2 regions of the Microbacterium sp. 22215 genome follow, and region 1 is predicted to be linked to the other one. Evidence: predicted binding sites of a transcription regulator. Region 1 holds the regulator's gene; the other holds the start of a gene.
What was found. The regulator HrcA, encoded in region 1, represses chaperone genes, less so after heat shock. The targets are predictions, from matches to a motif close to TTNGCACTCGNNNNNNNCGAGTGCNAA.
Positions count from the first base shown of each region.

Region 2: a site for HrcA is predicted at 3,294-3,320, ahead of groES (co-chaperone GroES). Genes of this name have one in related genera too.

Region 1 is NZ_JBQEPC010000012.1:72,130-81,624, forward strand. Features, by position in the region: gene lepA (translation elongation factor 4) at 1-1,457, shown strand, start outside; gene ACTJKH_RS16735 (DUF1990 family protein) at 1,530-2,183, shown strand; gene hemW (radical SAM family heme chaperone HemW) at 2,200-3,417, shown strand; gene ACTJKH_RS16745 (carboxylesterase/lipase family protein) at 3,433-4,848, opposite strand; gene hrcA (heat-inducible transcriptional repressor HrcA) at 4,940-5,971, shown strand; gene dnaJ (molecular chaperone DnaJ) at 6,012-7,127, shown strand; gene ACTJKH_RS16760 (16S rRNA (uracil(1498)-N(3))-methyltransferase) at 7,142-7,870, shown strand; gene ACTJKH_RS16765 (HIT domain-containing protein) at 7,916-8,263, shown strand; gene ACTJKH_RS16770 (PhoH family protein) at 8,253-9,353, shown strand; gene ybeY (rRNA maturation RNase YbeY) at 9,370-9,495, shown strand, end outside.
Region 2 is NZ_JBQEPC010000003.1:221,988-231,482, reverse strand. Features, by position in the region: gene ACTJKH_RS07030 (hypothetical protein) at 1-852, shown strand, start outside; gene ACTJKH_RS07025 (hypothetical protein) at 836-2,056, shown strand; gene ACTJKH_RS07020 (THUMP-like domain-containing protein) at 2,061-3,260, opposite strand; gene groES (co-chaperone GroES) at 3,407-3,703, shown strand; gene rarD (EamA family transporter RarD) at 3,855-4,790, shown strand; gene ACTJKH_RS07005 (ABC transporter substrate-binding protein) at 4,934-6,202, shown strand; gene ACTJKH_RS07000 (ABC transporter ATP-binding protein) at 6,355-7,122, opposite strand; gene ACTJKH_RS06995 (ABC transporter ATP-binding protein) at 7,119-8,141, opposite strand; gene ACTJKH_RS06990 (branched-chain amino acid ABC transporter permease) at 8,131-9,108, opposite strand; gene ACTJKH_RS06985 (branched-chain amino acid ABC transporter permease) at 9,111-9,495, opposite strand, start outside.

The DNA of each region.
Region 1 (9,495 bases):
CTCTCGAGAACGACCTGCACATCATCCCGGTCCTGAACAAGATCGACCTGCCGGCGGCCGACCCCGAGAAGTACGCGAAGGAGCTGGCATCCCTCATCGGCGGCAAGCCCGAAGACGTGCTGCGCGTCTCGGGCAAGACCGGTGCAGGGGTCGAGGAGCTGCTCGACCGCCTGGTCAAGGAGATCCCGGCACCCGTCGGCGACGCCGACGCACCTGCCCGAGCCATGATCTTCGACTCCGTCTACGACGCCTACCGCGGTGTCGTCACCTACGTCCGCATGATCGACGGCAGCCTGTCGCCCCGCGAGCGCATCCAGATGATGTCCACGGGGGCAACGCACGAGGCGCTCGAGGTCGGCGTGTCGAGTCCGGAGCCGGTGCCCACCAAGGGGCTGGGCGTCGGCGAGGTCGGCTACCTCATCACCGGCGTGAAGGACGTGCGGCTCTCCAAGGTCGGCGACACCGTCACGACGGCGCGCAGGCCGGCGAACGAGGCCCTCGCCGGTTACACCGATCCCAAGCCGATGGTGTTCTCGGGGGTCTATCCGATCGACGGCAGCGACTACGCGGAGCTCCGCGAGGCGCTCGACAAGCTCAAGCTCTCCGACGCCTCACTGCAGTACGAGCCTGAGACCTCGGTCGCCCTCGGTTTCGGCTTCCGCTGCGGGTTCCTCGGGCTCCTCCACCTCGAGATCATCACCGAGCGTCTCGAGCGCGAGTTCGGTCTCGACCTCATCACCACCGCTCCCAGCGTGATCTACGAGGTCCTCACCAGCGACACGGGGGAGACCGTGACGGTGACCAACCCGAGCGAGTACCCCGACGGCCGCATCGGCTCGGTGTCGGAGCCGATGGTGAAGACGGCGATCCTGCTGCCGAAGGACTACGTGGGCACGGTGATGGAGCTCTGCCAGTCGCGCCGCGGATCGCTGCTGGGCATGGAGTACTTCTCGGAGGAGCGCGTCGAGCTCCGCTACATGATGCCGCTCGGTGAGATCGTCTTCGACTTCTTCGACCAGCTCAAGTCCAAGACCCAGGGCTATGCCTCGCTCGACTACGAGCCCGCCGGACAGCAGGAGGCGGATCTGGTCAAGGTCGACATCCTGCTGCAGGGCGACAAGGTCGACGCGTTCAGCTCGATCGTGCACCGCGACAAGGCCTACGCCTACGGCACGCTGATGACGGAGCGACTGCGCAAGCTGATCCCTCGCCAGAACTTCGAGGTGCCGATCCAGGCCGCCATCGGCGCCAGGATCATCGCCCGCGAGACGATCAGGGCGCTGCGCAAGGACGTGCTCGCCAAGTGCTACGGCGGTGACATCAGCCGCAAGCGCAAGCTCCTCGAGAAGCAGAAAGAGGGCAAGAAGCGCATGAAGATGGTGGGCCGCGTCGAGGTTCCCCAGGAGGCGTTCATCGCCGCACTCTCGGGAGATGTCGAGGGCAAGGAAAAGAAGTAGCAGCCCTCGGGTCGGGTCGTTCCCGGCGCGTACAGGGTGATCGTCCAGGCAACGGGAAGTAGGCTCGAAATCATGCGGCGCGGGACTTTCCGAGACGACACGGTGGACTATGCGGCCGTGGGTGCGACCCACGCGCCCGATCTGATGCAGTATCCGCCGGAGCGCAGCATCCCGGCGGAGAACTCCTGGCGGATCGGCAGCGGCATCGAACGCTTCCAATCCGCCGGCGAATCGCTCCTGACCTGGACGGCGCAACGCGCCTCGGGTTTGACAGTCGAAGATGTCCGCCCGGCACCGGGCCCCGCATACGCCGGCGTGAGCTTCGATGCGGAGGGCACGCCCATCGCCCCGAGCAAGAACGACGTCGAGCAGCGTTTCGACGCCGAGGGCACGCCCTTCGCAGGCCCCGGAATGACCCTGCGTCTGCACGGGCGTGTGAGCGGGATGCGGGCGGATGCCGAACTCCGTGTGATCTCGGTCACCGAAGAGAAGCGCCGCATCGGATTCGTTCTGGGCACGGTCGGCGGCTCCGTCGTGCGCGGTGAGGAATCCTTCGACATCGACTGGCGTGAGGACAACGACGAGGTGTGGTTCTCGGTGCGCGCGTTCGATGCGCCGAACTCGCTGCTGTACCGCGTCGTCCCCGCGCTCGTGAAGCGCCGCCGCCGGGAGCTGTTCGCACGCTACCTGCGCGCGATCTCGCCGCTCTACGCGACTCCGGTCTGATGGCCGCAGTTCTCTGATGGCCGGTCCCCTTCCCCTGGGCGATCCGGCACCGGCAGACGGACGCCTTCCGTCCGATCTCGCGATCGACCCGGCTGTGCCGTTCTCGGCCTATCTGCACGTCCCCTTCTGCCGGGTGCGCTGCGGCTACTGCGATTTCAACACGTACACGTCCGGCGAGCTTCGCGGCGCGAAGCAGGAGGACTACGCCTCGACCTTGATCACCGAGATCGACCTGGCGCAGCGCGTTCTCGCGGATGCGGGCGCGCTGCGACCGATGGACACCGTGTTCTTCGGCGGAGGCACCCCGACTCTCCTCCCCGCGGGCGATCTCGCCCGGATGCTCGGTGCGGCGACCGACGCGTTCGGCCTGGTGGCCGACGCCGAGGTCACGGTCGAGGCCAACCCCGACACGGTGACGCCCGCGGTCGCCCGCACACTCGCGGACGCCGGTGTGACCCGACTGTCGATCGGCATGCAGTCGGCGGTGCCGCACGTGCTTGCGGCGCTGGATCGCACCCATCGCCCCGAGAACGTGACGACGGCGGTCGCCGCGGCGAAGGACGCAGGCCTCGCCGTGAGCGTCGACCTCATCTACGGCGCCCCCGGTGAGTCGCTCGGCGATTGGGAGGCGTCGCTCGATGCGGCGCTCGCACTCGAATCGGACCACATCTCGGCGTACGCGCTGATCATCGAGGACGGCACGAAGCTCGCGCGGCAGATCCGCCGTGGCGAGGTGCCGACGCCGGACGACGACCTGCAGGCCGACATGTACGAGCTCGCCGATGCGCGTCTCGCAGCGGCGGGCTTCGACTGGTACGAGATCAGCAACTGGTCGCGCACTGTGGAACAGCGCTCGCGACACAACCTCGCGTACTGGCGGGGGAGTGACTGGTGGGGCTTCGGCCCCGGCGCGCACAGCCACGTCGCTGGGCTCCGGTGGTGGAACGTGAAGCACCCGGCCGCCTATGCGCAGCGTCTCGCCGCCGAGGAGTCGCCGGCCGCCGGAACCGAGCGTCCCGATGCGGAATCGAGGACCCTCGAGCGCGTCCTGCTGCTGAGCCGCATCCGCGAGGGGATCGCGGTCGCCGACCTGCAGCCGGACAAGCGCGCGCGTGTCGCCGGCCTGATCGCCGACGGCCTCGTCGACCCCGCCGCCGCGGTGCGCGGGCGCGTGCAGCTCACGCTTCGTGGACGTCTGCTCGCCGACGCGGTGGTGCGTGAGCTCACGGACTGACCTCGGGTCGGATGGCTAGGGAAGCAGGTCGAGCGCCTCGGTGCGTCTCTGCACGACGGTCGAGCTCTCGGCGTCGAACAGGCGGGTCATCCGCTCGGGGCCGAACTCCGGCCACCCGGGGTCGCCGGTCTTGATGAACGAGATCCATGCTCCGTGCATCTCGTCCGCGAGTCTCTGCGGAGCATCCTGTCCGGCGAGCCGCTGCGCCTCGGGATCGCCGAGGCGATCGAACACGAAGCCGAGCTCCAGGGCGTGCGCCGCACGCAGGTCGCGGACAGTGCTCTGCCAGGCGAATTCGTAGACGTACGTCGGCGCGGTGCGGGCCCTGGCCAGTCGGGTCAGCGGTGCGCGCAGCATGATGTCCGTCGCGAGCTGGCCGAAGATCTCGCCGGTGGAGGCACCGGGGAAGGTCGATCGATAGGCCGCGAGCGCCTTCCGCGGGATCCGCAGAGCGAGTCGTGCGAGCAGGAGCTTCGCCTCGCTGATTCCGGCCAGCGCAGCCGGAGGAAACCAGAGTCGGTATTCATCGGTGTTGCTTCCGATGAGCAGGGGAATATCCGTGTCGGCGAGCACCTCGTGGGGCGAGCGAGGCAGCGACTCGGCGTCCACGGCGAACTGGAATCCGGGCGCCCCACCCAGCGGAGACGAGCCGGAGGACTGCTGTCGTCGCGCATGCAGCAGCTTCGCGGGAGATGCTCCGAGGAAGCTCGCGCGGTCGGTCCTGATGCCGAGCCGCTTGGCGAGCTGCGCCGTGACGCGCCCGGCCTTCTTCGCGGTCTGCGCCTCGAGTGGTCCGGATTCGATGATCGCCCGCGCGATGAGCTCTCGCGAGGAGTCGACGGCGAGCAGACCGGCGACGATGGCGCCGCCGGCGGATTCGCCCATCACGGTGATCTGCGAGGGATCGCCGCCGAATGACGCGATCTCCTCGTGCACCCAGGCGAGTCCCGCGGCGGCATCCTGGAGTCCCAGATTCCGGGGAGCCCCCGTGAGAACCGAGAAGCCCTCGGATCCCAGGCGGTAGTTGATCGAGGCGAACACGATGCCCGCCCGAGCGAATCCGGATCCGTCGTACAGGGGGAGCGCGGCGGTGCCTCGCTCGAGTGCGCCACCGTGGATCCAGAGGACGACCGGTGCACCGTCGGCGTCGTCCGGAGCCCAGACGTTGACCGAGAGGATCTCGTCTCCGGGAATCTCGACCGAACCGAGCAGATCGCCGATGGCGCCGGGGTACGGATGCTGAGGAGCGGTCGGTCCGAAACTCACCGCGTCGCGAACGCCTTCCCACGCGGGAGCCGACTGAGGAGCCCGGAAGCGGTTCAGCCCGAACGGGGCTGCGGCGTACGGGATTCCGAGGTACCGGTGCACCCCGCCGACAGTCTCGCCGCGCACGATTCCGGTGGACACGGTGACCTGCGGCGCGACACTCATACCCGTCATCGTAGGGGGATCAGCGCGGCGCCCGCCTCGGCGGGTAGAATTGGCACTCGTACCCAGTGAGTGCCAGAGGGAGGGAGTCGTGATGGTCAGTGAAAGAGGCCTCCAGGTTCTCCGCGCGATCGTTCAGGACTACGTCGAGACGCACGAGCCCGTCGGCAGCCGATCCATCGTCGACCGCTACTCGTTCGGGGTCTCGGCTGCGACGATCCGCAACGACATGGCGCTGCTCGAGGACGAAGAGCTGATCGCTGCCCCGCACACGTCTTCGGGCCGCGTTCCGACCGACAAGGGCTACCGCGTCTTCGTCGACCACCTCGCGCAGTTGCGTCCTCTCACGGTCGCGCAGCGCACCGCGATCGAGTCGTTCCTCACGGCGCCGGCCGACCTCGACGACCTGATGGTGCGCACCGTCCGCGTGCTCACGCAGCTCACCGGGCAGGTCGCGCTCGCGCAGTACCCGTCGTTCGCGCGGGCGCACCTCACTCACCTCGAACTCGTCGCGCTCTCCGCGAACCGGGTTCTCATCGTGCTCGTCACCGACGCGGGCGGTGTCTCGCAGCGCATGGCGCCGCTGCCGGTCGACGTCGACGAGGCCGACATGGTGCTGCTTCGCGTGCGCCTGTCGGCATTGATCACCGGGCGGGCGGTGAGCGACGCGGCCGAAGGACTGCAGAGCCTGCTCGCCGCCGATGAGCACTCGCATGACGTGGCGCTCCGCGCACTCGCGAGCATCATCATCGACGAACTCGGGGCGTTCCGTCAGGAGCGCCTGGTGATGGCGGGTGCCGCGACCCTCGCCCGACGCGAGCAGGACTTCCGGGGCAGCATCCATCCTCTGCTCGAGGCGATCGAGGAGCAGGTGACTCTGCTGCGCCTGATGAGCGAGATGGAGACCGACGCACATGGCCTCGCGGCCAGCATCGGCACGGAGAACGCGTCGTTCGGCCTGGGTGAGGCGTCGATCGTGGCGAGCAACTACGCCGCGCCCAGCGGCACGGCGCGAGTCGGCGTGATGGGGCCGACGCGCATGGACTATCCGAGCAATCTCGCGGCGGCGCGGGCTGTCGCCCGCTATCTCTCGCGGATGCTCGACGAAGACGAGGCGTCCCGCTGACGCGGGCGCCCAGACGACACATATACGCAGAAGGGCCATTGTGGCAGACCACTACGAGGTACTCGGCGTCTCTCGCGACGCCTCCACCGACGAGATCAAGAAGGCGTACCGACGCCTGGCTCGTCAGCTCCACCCGGACGTGAACCCGGGAGAAGACGCGGCCGAGCGGTTCAAGCTCGTCACGCACGCGTACGACGTGCTCAGCGATGACGATTCGCGTCGTCGCTACGACATGGGCGGCGGAGACGGAGCAGCCGGGAACTTCGGCGGCTTCGGCGGTTTCGGCGACATCTTCGAGACGTTCTTCGGTGCGGGCCAGGGTGGCGGCCGAGGAGCGCGCCCGCGTTCGCGTCGTGAGCGCGGTCAGGATGCACTGGTGCGCGTGACCCTCGATCTGGGTGACGTCGTCTTCGGCGCGCACCGCGACATCGAGGTCGACACGGCGGTGCTGTGCGAGACGTGCAACGGCTCGTGCTGTCAGGAGGGCACGTCGCCTGTCACCTGTGACATCTGCGGCGGATCGGGCCACGTGCAGCGCCAGGTGCGCAGCCTGCTCGGCAACGTCGTCACCTCGCAGCCGTGCGGCACCTGCGAGGGCTACGGCACGACCATCCCGTACCCCTGCGGCACGTGCGGCGGCCAGGGTCGCGTGCGTTCGCGTCGCACCGTCTCCCTCGACATCCCGGCCGGCGTCGAGACCGGCCTGCGCCTGCAGCTGCCCGGATCCGGCGAGGTCGGCAAGGCGGGCGGCCCGAACGGCGACCTGTACGTCGAGGTCACCGTCAATCCGCATCCTTCGTTCAGCCGCGACGGCGACGATCTGCTGGCGACCCTCGAGGTCTCGATGCCCGACGCGATCCTCGGCACCGAGACGACGATCCAGGGGCTCGACGGCGAGGTCGACCTCGAGGTCCGCTCCGGAGTGCAGTCGGGTGACGTCCTCACGATCAAGGGCCGCGGAATCACCCCGCTGCGCGGGACCCAGCGCGGAGATCTCCGGGTCGGCGTCCAGGTGGTCACACCCACGAAGCTCGATTCGGCGCAGCGCGCGCTCATCGAGGACTTCGCGAAGAAGACGAAGGCACCGGGACCCCAGCTCGCTCAGTTCCAGCAGGGACTCTTCTCGAAGCTCCGCGACCGCTTCCGCTCGCACTGATCCGGACGGCGCTCATGGCACTGCACTTCCTTCTCGAGTCCTCGTCGGATGCCACGATCGGCGACCTCGTGTCGCTCACGGGGGCTGAGGCCAAGCACGCCGCCGTCGTGCGCCGACTTCGCGTCGGCGAGGCGGTGACGGTCGGGGACGGCGCCGGCGTGTGGCTGACCGGCGCCGCTGAGGAGGTCTCACCGTCTCGCGTCGACGTGCGCATCTCGGCTCGTTCCGAGGAGCCGGCTCCGAATCCTCGAATGATCCTGGTGCAGGCGCTGGCGAAGGGCGATCGCGACGAGCTCGCGGTGCAGGCGGCCTGCGAGCTGGGCGTCGACGAGATCGTGCCGTGGCAGGCGAGCCGCAGCGTCTCTCGGTGGGAGGGCCCGAAGGCGGTCAAGGGACGCGAACGCTGGGCGACCATCGTCCGTGAGGCGGCCAAGCAGGCGCATCGTGCGTGGGTGCCCGAGGTCTCGCCTCCGGCGTCGACCGCAGGACTCGCGGCGCGCGCCTCGTCTCAGCGGGTGCTTCTGCTCGACCCGAGTGCGACCACCCGGCTGTCGGAACTCGAGCCGGACGGCCGCGACATCGTCCTCGTGGTCGGGCCGGAGGGCGGGATCTCCGACGACGAACTCGCGAAGCTGTCGGATGCCGGCGCCGAGCGCGTGCTGCTCGGCGACACCGTGCTGCGCACGTCGACGGCAGGTCCGGCCGCGATCGCCGTCCTCTCGGTGGCGCTCGGCCGCTGGTGACCGACGCTTCCGGCCCGGCTCCCTCCCGGTCGGTAGACTGGGAGCATGTCCGATCCCTCGATCTTCACGCGCATCCTGAACGGCGACATCCCGGGTGAGATCCTGCTGGACACCGGGCGGGTGTTCGCGATCCGCGACATCAACCCGCAGGCACCGTTGCACGCGCTGGTGATCCCCAAGACCGAGGACTACCGCGACGTCACCGAGCTCGCGGAGGGTGACCCGGGCCTTCTGGCAGAGATGGTCGCAGCTGCGAAGCAGCTCGCATCCGAGCACGCGAACGGCGAGTACCGCCTCATCTTCAACAACGGCGCGAGCGCCGCCCAGTCCGTCTTCCACGTGCACGCCCATGTGCTCGGCAACATCGAGGAGAACAAGCTCGTTGGCTTCTGACGAAAACGCCCCTTCCACCGCATCCGACACGGCCGTCGAGAAGATCTACGCCGACGGTGTCGCCATGGTGCAGCTGCTCGGTCCGCAGGATCGGCTGCTCCGGATGCTCGAGAAGGAGCACCGCGATGTCCAGGTGCTCGTGCGCGGCAACGAGATCACGCTCACTGGGTCGGCTGAGGCCGTCGCGAAGGCGAAGACCCTCGTCGACGAGCTGATGACCATGACGAAGGCCGGCCACGATCTCGCTCCGAGCGACGTCACGAGCTCGGCACGCCTGCTGCGCAACGACGGCGGCCCGCGCCCGAGCGAGGTGCTCGGCGAGGCCATCCTGTCGACCAGGGGCAAGGTCATCCGTCCCAAGACGCTCGGACAGAAGGAGTATGTCGACGCGATCGAGGAGAACACGATCGTCTTCGGCATCGGCCCTGCCGGTACGGGGAAGACCTACCTCGCGATGGCGAAGGCCGTGCAGGCGCTGCAGCGCAAAGAGGTCACGCGGATCATCCTGACCCGCCCCGCAGTCGAGGCCGGAGAGCGGCTCGGGTTCCTTCCCGGCACGCTCACCGACAAGATCGATCCGTACCTGCGCCCGCTCTACGACGCGCTGAACGAGATGATGGACCCCGAGATCGTGCCCCGGCTGATGGCCACAGGGACGATCGAGGTCGCACCGCTCGCCTACATGCGCGGCCGCACTCTCAACGACTCGTTCGTGGTGCTCGACGAGGCGCAGAACACGACGCCCGAGCAGATGAAGATGTTCCTGACGCGTCTGGGCTTCGGGTCGAAGATGGTCGTCACCGGCGACATCACGCAGGTCGACCTTCCGCAGGGATCCTCGGGGCTCCGGCTCGTGACGCGCGTGCTCGACGGCATCGACGACATCCACTTCGCCCGTCTCACGAGCGAGGACGTGGTGCGCCACTCGCTGGTCGGGCGCATCGTCGACGCATACAGCGAGTACGACGAGCGCCGCACGGCTCAGCGCTTCGAGCGCGAGCAGGCGGCGGAGTTCGCCAACCGCGCCGATCGCCGAGGCGCACAACGACCAGGACCCCGGGACCGGATGCCCAAACGAGGCCTCTCCTGATGAAACGAGCACAGCCATGATCGAGATCAACAACGAGTCGGCGATCGACGTCGACGAGACCGTGCTGCAGCGGCTCACCGATTTCAACCTCGCGCAGATGCACGTGAGCCCTGACGCCGAGGTCGCGATCGTGCTCGTCGAC
Region 2 (9,495 bases), on a different contig from region 1:
GACTCGCAGGTCGCCGAGAGCGATGAGGCATCACCGCCGCATCGTGAATCCGCGCTGACGACGCTGCGGAGGCATTGGCGCCTCGTGTCGGTCATCGTCGTCGCCTTCGTGCTGATCGGTCTCGCTCTCGGCTGGTTGCTGTTCGGGGATCGTGGTGCGGCGCCGATGCAGCTGAGCGCGGAGCAGCGGGGATGGCATGACGCGATCCTCGCGTCGGGTGACTTCGACCCGGGATCCTTGCGCGCGATCGACGAGGAGGAGGGGGTCGTCATCTGGTTCGCGACGAAGAAGGACGGCGCCGACGTGTGCCTGGTCCTCGGCGACGGCGATCAGACCGCTCCCGCCTGCACCACCCGGAAGCAGGCGCTCATCCAGGGTGTCAGCGCGACACTTGTGAAGGTCGTCGACGATACCCAGAACTACGACATCGACGCCCAGATGTTCCTGACCGCCGACGGCGAACCGGCTGTGATCGCTCGCAGCTACATCACGGCCCCGCTGTCGACGACGATGTTCGCGAGCCCCGAAGAGGCGGCCACCGCGGTGTCCCTCGCCACGGAGACGGGCTGGGATCGCCGCTCGATCATGGTCGCGGGATACGACGACGGTGTGCCGATCTGGGTCGGAGTGGACAAGGAGGACCAGCGCTACTGCCTCGCCTACGACGGATCGATGCCCGATCCGCCGATGTCGTGCGACGACAGCCTGATGCTGACGGATGCCGATCGCACCCTCACGCTCGACATCTCGAAGGACGGAGAGTCGACCCGGTACGAGTACCGGTTCGGCTACGGTCAGCAGTACCTGACCGTGACGAAGGGGCTGGGAGGCGAGGATGCTGCAGGAGAGTGATGCCGCAGAGCTCCGTGCCCTCCAGGTGAAGGCGTACGGGCGAGACGGCGGCCTGACCGAGGGGGATGCAGCGCGGCTGCGCGAACTCGAATCGTCTCGGGCGGAGGCGGAGACTCCGGCGAATCCGGAGACGCGGACTTCGGCGGAGGTTCCTCCTGCCGGGGATGCCGCGTTCGAGGGCGATCCACACGCGGACGGGTCCGACGTCGAGGGGGCCGATCGGACGAGCTGGGGTTCCGCGGACGCCGGGGATCCGGGAACGGCCGCGAGCGACCGCGAGTCGCACCCCTCACCGGGTCTGCGTGGGTCGGTCCGACAGCACTGGAAGCTCGTGGCCGCGGCTGCCGTCGCGCTGGTCCTGATCGGTCTCGGCGCCGGCTGGGCACTCTTCGGTCGGGGAGGCGATGGCATCGCCCTCACGGCCGAGCAGCAGGAGCGTCGGGCCCAGCTGCAGAGCGACGGCGACTTCGACCCCGGCACGCTCCGTGCGATCGGTCGAGACGAGGATGCCCTCGTCTGGTTCGCGACCAAGCAGGACGGCAAGACCATCTGCCTCACACTGGACGCCGCAGACAAGTCGGCGAGCCAATGCCAGCCTGCCGAGGACCTCGACAACGGCAACGGGATCGGTGTGAGCGTGACGGCGGACACCGCCGATGACGGATCCGCGGACCAGGTGTGGGCATCGGCGGCGCGGGCGACGACGGGCGAGATCCTGGCGATCGTTCAGCGGTGGAACAGCGGGGGTCAGGACTGGTTGTCGCAGTTCTCCGGTGCCGAGAGGGATCGCGCGGAAGAGCTCCTCGGCCAGGGGTTCGAGGAGTACGCGGTCTCGATCGTGGGCTACGTCGAGGATGCTCCGGTGTGGTTCGGACAGAAGATCGAGGACGGTGACCCGTCGGACTGCCTCATCGTGGACCACCTCGGTGCGATCACGTGCAAGACGGCGGGCGAGGCGCAGACCTCCGGCGACGGCATCGCCATCGAGGGGGACTGGGCCGACGGTTCGGCCGCCACCGAACCGTGGAGCATCCGGCTGGAGTTCACTCCGAACGGGACGCCCTACCTCATGATCACGGGAGACCTGCCCCCTGGGCAGGTGTCCGAGACGGATACCACCGTGAAGCCCGGGGAGACGCTGGAACTCGGCGGGGAGTACCAGGACCCGATCCAGGTCGAGGTCCCCTCCGAGGACGAGGGATGAACGGCTAGTCCGCTGCCGGAACCCGGTCAGCCAGGATCGCCCGCCGCTGATCGCCGATGCGGGTCAGGATCAACGTGGCCGTCTGGTCGCCCTTGAGGGTCAGCTTCTTCCGGAACGCGGCAGGATCGATGTCCATCCCGCGCTTCTTGATCTCGAGCGTGCCGATGCTGTGGGCCTTGAGCACAGCACTGATCGCCTTCGGATTCGCGGGCATGGTCTCGCGCACCCGGAACGACTGCACGAAGGGACTCGTGAGCGCGGCGTTCGAGGTCAGATATGCGATGCGCTCGTCGAGCATCCCCGCATCCAGGCTTCGAGCGACGTCTCCGATCAGCCGCGCGCGGATGACCGCTCCGTCGGGTTCATGGAGGAAGCCGCCGAGGTCGCGCACCGGAGCGTCGAGCGCGTCCGCCCCCGCCGTGAGTTCGTGCGAGCGGTCTCCGCGGATGACGAGCGCTGCCCGGCGGACACCGTCGCGGGCCAGCGCTCCGGTCCAGAGCACGAGTTCGACGACGCTGCCCTCGGCGCTGACCCACTGGGCCTCGGCGTCGGAGGGAAGCGAATCGCGGTCATGGCCCGGGCCGAGCTTGATGCCCGTCGGTCGGCGGGAGGCGACCTCGAACGCCCAGTCGAGCGATGGCGAGTAGTCATCGGAAGAGACCCTCTTCGTCTCGCTGTGCCCCGAGGTGCGACGGGCGGGATCCATCCAGATCGCGCTCTCGTCGCTCGGCACGTTCTCCTCCGCGGTGCCCTGTCTCACCACCGCGCTGTCGCCGAAGGGGGCGAGGTTGTACGCCGCGATCGCCGCTGTCACGTCGTCGGCGTCGACGGCGAGCACGTCGAGCCCCGCGCCCGCGAAGGCGAGCGCGTCGCCGCCGATGCCGCATCCGAGGTCGGCGACGCTCGTGAGCCCGGCTCGGCGGATCCGCTGCGCATGACGCGCGGCGACGCCGAGGCGCGTCGCCTGTTCGAGACCGGCGCGGGTGAACAGCATCCTGGCCGCGAAGTCGCCGAACTTGCCCTTCGCTTTGGCGCGCAGATGCGCCTGTCCGACCACGGCCGAGACGAGGTCGGGGGAGTGACCGGCGGCGCGCAGCCGTGACACCGCACGAGCCACGTCGGCGACCTGCTCGACGGGGCCGAGCGAGTCCAGCAGGTCGAGGCCTTCGGGGGTGAGCAGGGCACGCAGCTCGGACATCTCCACCCGCCCAGCTTAGGCGGCTCGGGTTCGCGTCGATTGGCACTCGCATTGCATGAGTGCCAGCTCACGCCCTAGACTGACTGTTAGCACTCTCGGGTTGAGAGTGCGAAAAAGTCTTCCTGTCAGCGTCAAGAAAGAAGAGGTAGACCGTGTCGGTTTCCATCAAGCCGCTCGAGGACCGCATCGTCATCAAGCAGGTCGAGGCCGAGCAGACCACCGCGAGTGGCCTGGTCATCCCCGACACCGCCAAGGAGAAGCCCCAGGAGGGCGAGGTCGTGGCCGTGGGCCCCGGCCGCATCGATGACAACGGCAACCGCGTCCCGCTCGACGTCGCCGTGGGCGACCGCGTGCTGTACAGCAAGTACGGCGGCACCGAGGTGAAGTTCGGCGCAGACGAGTTCCTCGTCCTGTCGGCTCGCGACGTGCTCGCAGTCGTCGTCCGCTGAGACAACGTCTTCGGAAGGACCCGGATGCATCATGCATCCGGGTCCTTTCTGCATCTCTGCCAGGTGTCGACCGTTTCCTGCCATTCACTCGCGGGGAGCCCGTCGGTCGCACGGCGGGCTGTCGGCCTGGGAATAGTGTTGTGCGGTGACCCTGACGAACGCCGCCACCACCAGAGCCACGCAGACCGCGGGGGTCGCGTATGCAGGCGGGGCGTATCTGCTGTGGGGTGTGCTGCCGCTCTACTTCCTGCTGCTCGTGCCGACCGGCCCCTGGGAGGTCGTCGCCTGGCGCGTGCTGCTGTCGTTCGTCTTCTGCATCCTCCTGCTGACGATCACCCGCGGGTGGAAGGCGATCGGCGCGATCATCCGGCAGCCGAGACTGCTCGGGTGGACGGCACTGGCCGGAGCGCTCATCTACGTCAACTGGCAGGTCTTCCTGATCGGCACCCTCACCGGTCACGTCGTAGAGACCAGCCTCGGCTACTTCATCAACCCGATCGCCACCGTGCTGCTGGGCGTCTTCGTGCTCAAGGAAAGGATCCGCAGGCTCCAGTGGGCCGCGATCGGCATCGCCGCCGTCGCGGTGATCGTGATCGTCCTCTTCTACCGGTCCTTCCCGTGGATCGCGCTGTCGCTCACGGCCTCGTTCGGCGTGTACGGGCTCATCAAGAAGAAGATCGGTCCGGCGGTCGACGCGATCAGCGGGCTCACTCTCGAGTCGTTCTGGCTGATCCCGATCGCCGTAGCGCAGCTGATCCTCGTCGCCACGACTCCCGAGGGCATCACGATGGGCGCCAACGGCACCTGGCATGCCGTGCTGCTGGCCTTCGCAGGAGTCGCCACCGCGGTGCCGCTGCTGCTCTTCGCGGCAGGAACCAGACGCATCAATCTCACCGTGATCGGCATGATCCAGTTCGTCACTCCGGTGATGCAGTTCATCATCGGCGCCGCCGTGCTCGGCGAGCCCATGCCGATCGAGCGATGGATCGGATTCGTCATCGTCTGGATCGCCATCGCGGTGTTCGTGGTCGACCTGGTGCTCGCCGCTCGGCGAGGGCGTAGGAGCGCTCACACGAGTCTCGGCTGAACGGCCGGATCAGCCTGCGGGAACTCGGTGTCGGATCGTTAACGCACCGAAACATCGGCGACCCCTACACGAAGCTTTTCGGTCCTAGTGTTAGAGCACCCGACCGTGGTCACAATCCACGGCCAGTCACGCAAGGGAGCATCATGACCGCATTCACGCGCTCGCGCAGCGCCAAGATTCTCGCCGGAGTCGCGCTGCTGAGCGTCTCGGCGATCGTCGTCGCAGGCTGTAGCAGCACCCCCTCGGACGAGCCGTCCGACGGCGGCAAGCCCGCCGCCGACCTCACCCTCGAGCTCGGCTCTCTGCTGCCGCAGACCGGTTCGCTGTCGTTCCTGGGCCCGCCCATGGAATCCGGCGTCGGACTCGCGGTCAGCGAGGTCAACGAGGCCGATGCAGGCGTCACGATCAATCTGACCGCCGAAGACGAGGGCGACACCGACACCAAGGCGTACGAGACCTCGATCACCAAGCTCCAGGGTGCAGGCGTCTCCGCGATCGTCGGCGCAGCGGCATCGGGCGTCTCCCGCCTGATCCTCGACGGAAACGTCAGCGCAGGAATCCTGCAGATCTCCGCCTCGAACACCGGTCCGGACTTCACCGACTGGGACGACAACGGCCTGTACTTCCGCACCGCCCCCAGCGACCTGCTGCAGGGCGAGGTGCTCGGCAACCTGATCGCCGAGGACGGCCACAAGACCCTCGGCGTCATCTACCAGAACGACGCCTACGGCACCGGCCTCTTCGACAACATCAAGTCGACGTTCGAGGGCGCCGGTGGCGAGGTCGTCGCCGACGCGTCGTACAACGTCGGTGACGGTCAGTTCGACGCACAGGTCGAGACCATCAAGGCTCAGAACCCCGACGCCGTCGCGATCGTCTCGTTCGACCAGTTCAAGACCATCGCCCCGCTGCTGGTCAATGCCGGCATCACGCCGGACAAGTGGTACCTCGTCGACGGAAACCTGTCGGACTACGGCTCCTCGCCCGACACGAACTTCCCGTTCTCGCTCGAGGGCGCACAGGGCACCAAGCCGGGCCCGGCGCTCGAGGATGACTTCACCGGTCGTCTGCAGACGTTCTGGACGGGTGAGGGCAACCCCGAGGTGAACGACTTCACCTACGCGGCCGAGGCCTACGACGCCGTCGTGCTCGTGGCACTCGCCTCGCTCGCAGCAGGCTCCACCGAGGGCGCGGACATCGCGGCCAAGATGGAAGAGGTCTCGGGCGGCTCGGGCGACGGAGAGAAGTGCACCAGCTTCGCCGACTGCGCCAAGATCATCAACGACGGCGGCACGGCCGACTACGACGGCTACTCCGGCGAGATCACGTTCGATGAGAACGGTGACCCGCAGGGAGCCTCGATCGGCACGTACAAGTACAGCGCCGACAACCTGATCACCCGCACCAACTGATCACGAGCGAAGGCCCCGGATGCAGCATCCGGGGCCTTCGTCGTGCCCGGGCTCCTTGAGGTGCCGTCCACTGTGCGGTGCGGGCGCGGCGCTCGGGCACGAGAGAGGGGCGGATGCCGCAGCATCCGCCCCTCTCTCTGTGTATACGCCGGTCAGGCGGCGTCGGTGCCGAGCGTGCCGAGGTAGAGGCCGATGACCTTCGGATCGTTCAACAGGTCGCGCCCTGTGCCCTCGTAGGCGTCCTTGCCCTGGTCGAGCACGTAGCCGCGGTCGCAGATCTGCAGGCAGCGACGAGCGTTCTGCTCGACCATGATCGTGGTGACGCCCGCCTTGTTGATGTCGGAGACGCGGATGAACGCGTCGTCCTGACGCACGGGGGAGAGACCCGCCGAGGGCTCGTCCAGGAGCAGCACCGACGGATCCATCATGAGCGCCCGAGACATCGCCACCATCTGGCGTTCACCACCGGACAGGGAGCCTGCACGCTGCTTCAGCCGCTTGCCGAGTTCGGCGAAGATGCCGGTGACGAACTCGAGCCGCTCGGTGTAGATCTTGGGGTTCTGGTAGAGCCCCATCTGCAGGTTCTCCTCGATGGAGAGCGAGGGGAAGACGTTGTTCGTCTGCGGCACGAAGGCGACGCCGCGCTTGACGAGCTTGTCCGCCTTCAACCCGACGATGCTCTCGCCGTTGACGGTGATGTCACCGCTGCGCACGTTGACCATGCCGAAGATCGACTTCAGCAGCGTCGACTTGCCCGCGCCGTTGGGACCGATGATGCCGATCAGCTCACCCTGGCGCGCGACGAGGTTGGCGCCGTTCAGGATGTTCACCCCTGGCAGGTAGCCGGCGTGGACGTCCTTGAGCTCGACGACGACGTTATCGGTCGACGGCGTGGATCCTGCGGAGGTGTCGGCGCTCATGCGTTGCCCTTCTGATCGGGATCGGCGGTGCTCGTCGCTTCGAGTTCCGCCTCTGCCTCTGCTTCGATCTGCTCGCGGAGCTTCGCCGCGGCGGCGTTCTCGATCACGGGGATGCGACCGGTGACGGCCCCGAGGTCGAGGTCCTGGTGGGCGCCGAGGTAGGCATCGACCACGGCAGGGTCCTCCATGACCTCATCGGGCGGTCCCTCGGCGACGACGCGGCCCTCCGCCATCACGACGACCCAGTCGGCGATGTGGCGGACCATGTGCATGTCGTGCTCGACGAACAGCACCGTCATCCCGAGACCCTTGAGATCGAGGATGTGGTCGAGGAGCGACTGCGTGAGAGCCGGGTTCACGCCGGCCATCGGCTCGTCGAGCATCACCAGGGTCGGGTCGCTCATGAGCGCCCTCGCCATCTCGAGCAGCTTGCGCTGACCTCCCGAGAGCGATGCGGCGAAGTCCTTCTCCTTCGCATCGAGCTTGAAGCGGGCGAGCAGCTCGCGCGCCTTCACCTCGATCTCCTGATCCTGCTTGCGCCACAGGAACGGGAACAGGCTCGACCAGAAGCCCTCGCCGCGCTGGCCGGGAGCGCCGAGCTTCATGTTCTCCAGCACCGTGAGCAGCGACAGCGACTTCGTCAGCTGGAACGTGCGCACCTGACCCATCCGCGCCACCTTGAAGGAGGGGACGCCGGAGAGATTCTTCCCGTCGAACGACCACGTGCCGCTGTTGGGCTTGTCGAATCCGCAGAGCAGGTTGAACAGGGTGGTCTTGCCCGCGCCGTTCGGGCCGATCAGGGCAGTGATCGCCCCGCGGGGGATCTCGACGTGATCGACGTCGACGGCGGTCAGGCCGCCGAACCGCCGCTGCACGGCGTCGGCCACGAGGATCGGATCGACCTTCGGCACTCCGGGGGCCGCGGGGCCCTTCGCGAGACCGGTGGTCTTCGGACGTCGGACGCTCCCGGTCTGGGGCGCCGTCTCGACGTTGTCGTCGGGGGTGGGTTCAATTGACAAAGGTCATCTCCCTCTTGTCGCCGAGGATGCCCTGAGGACGGAAGATCACGAGCAGCATCAGGGCGATGCCGACGAAGATGAACACGAGCGTCGAGGCCTGGCTGTCGGACATGGGCAGGATGCCCGCCTTGGCCATCGACGGCAGCAGGTTCGCCATGAACGCGAACACGACCCAGAACAGGATCGCGCCGAGCGTCGGGCCGAACACCGTCGCCGCTCCGCCGAGGAGCAGCACCGTCCACAGGAAGAACGTGAGCGAGGTGGTGTAGCTGCCGGGGACCACGGCCGAGGGGAGGACGAAGACGATCCCACCCGCTGCGCCGATGATGCCACCGACCACGAGCGCCTGCATCTTGTAGGCGAAGACGTTCTTGCCGAGCGACCGCACGGCGTCCTCGTCTTCACGGATGCCCTTGAGCACACGTCCCCACGGGCTGCGCATCAGCGACCACACGAGCAGGATCGCGATGGCGAGCACGATCACCCCGAAGACGCGGTTCCACAGGTCGTTCGCGCTGAGAGTCCACGGACCGAAGCCGTAGGTGCCAGGGGGGAACGGGTTGGCGTCGCGGAATCCGCCGTTGAACTGCGCGAGACCGTCGGCCGAGTTCGTGTACTCGTCGAAGATCTGAGTGGTGAACAGCAAGCGCACGATCTCACCGGCCGCGATCGTCGCGATCGCGAGGTAGTCGGCGCGCAGCCGCAGCGTCGGGATGCCGAGGAGCACCGCGAAGAACGCGCCTCCCAGGAGTCCGATCAGCATGCCGATCCACCAGGGAAGACCGAAGGTCAGCACCGAGATGGCGTAGCCGTACCCGCCGATGGCCATGAAGGCGGCCATACCGAAGTTGAGGAGTCCGGCGTATCCGAAGTGCACCGCCAGACCGGTCGCCGCCAGTGCATAGGCGATGGTGACCGGGCTGATGAGGTAGACCGCGGTATTGGAGAAGATGCTTCCGAAGTCCATGATCAGCCCAACCTTTCCTTGCGTCCGAGCAGACCCTGCGGTCGCACGAGGAGGATCACGATGAGCACGACGAGCGCGCTCGCGTACTTGAGGTCGGACGGGATCCAGAGGGTCGAGATCTCGACCGCGATGCCGACGATGAGCGAGCCGACGAGGGCTCCGAACGCGGTGCCGAGTCCGCCGAGCGTGATGGCGGCGAAGATGAGCAGCAGCATCTGCATGCCCATGTCCCACTTCACGCCGGGGCGGAAGTACGCCCACAGGATGCCGGAGATCGCAGCGAGCGTTCCGGCGAGGATCCAGACGTAGCGGACCACCTTGTCGACGTCGATGCCGGATGCCGCAGCGAGCTGCGGGTTGTCGGAGATCGCCCTGGTGGCCTTGCCG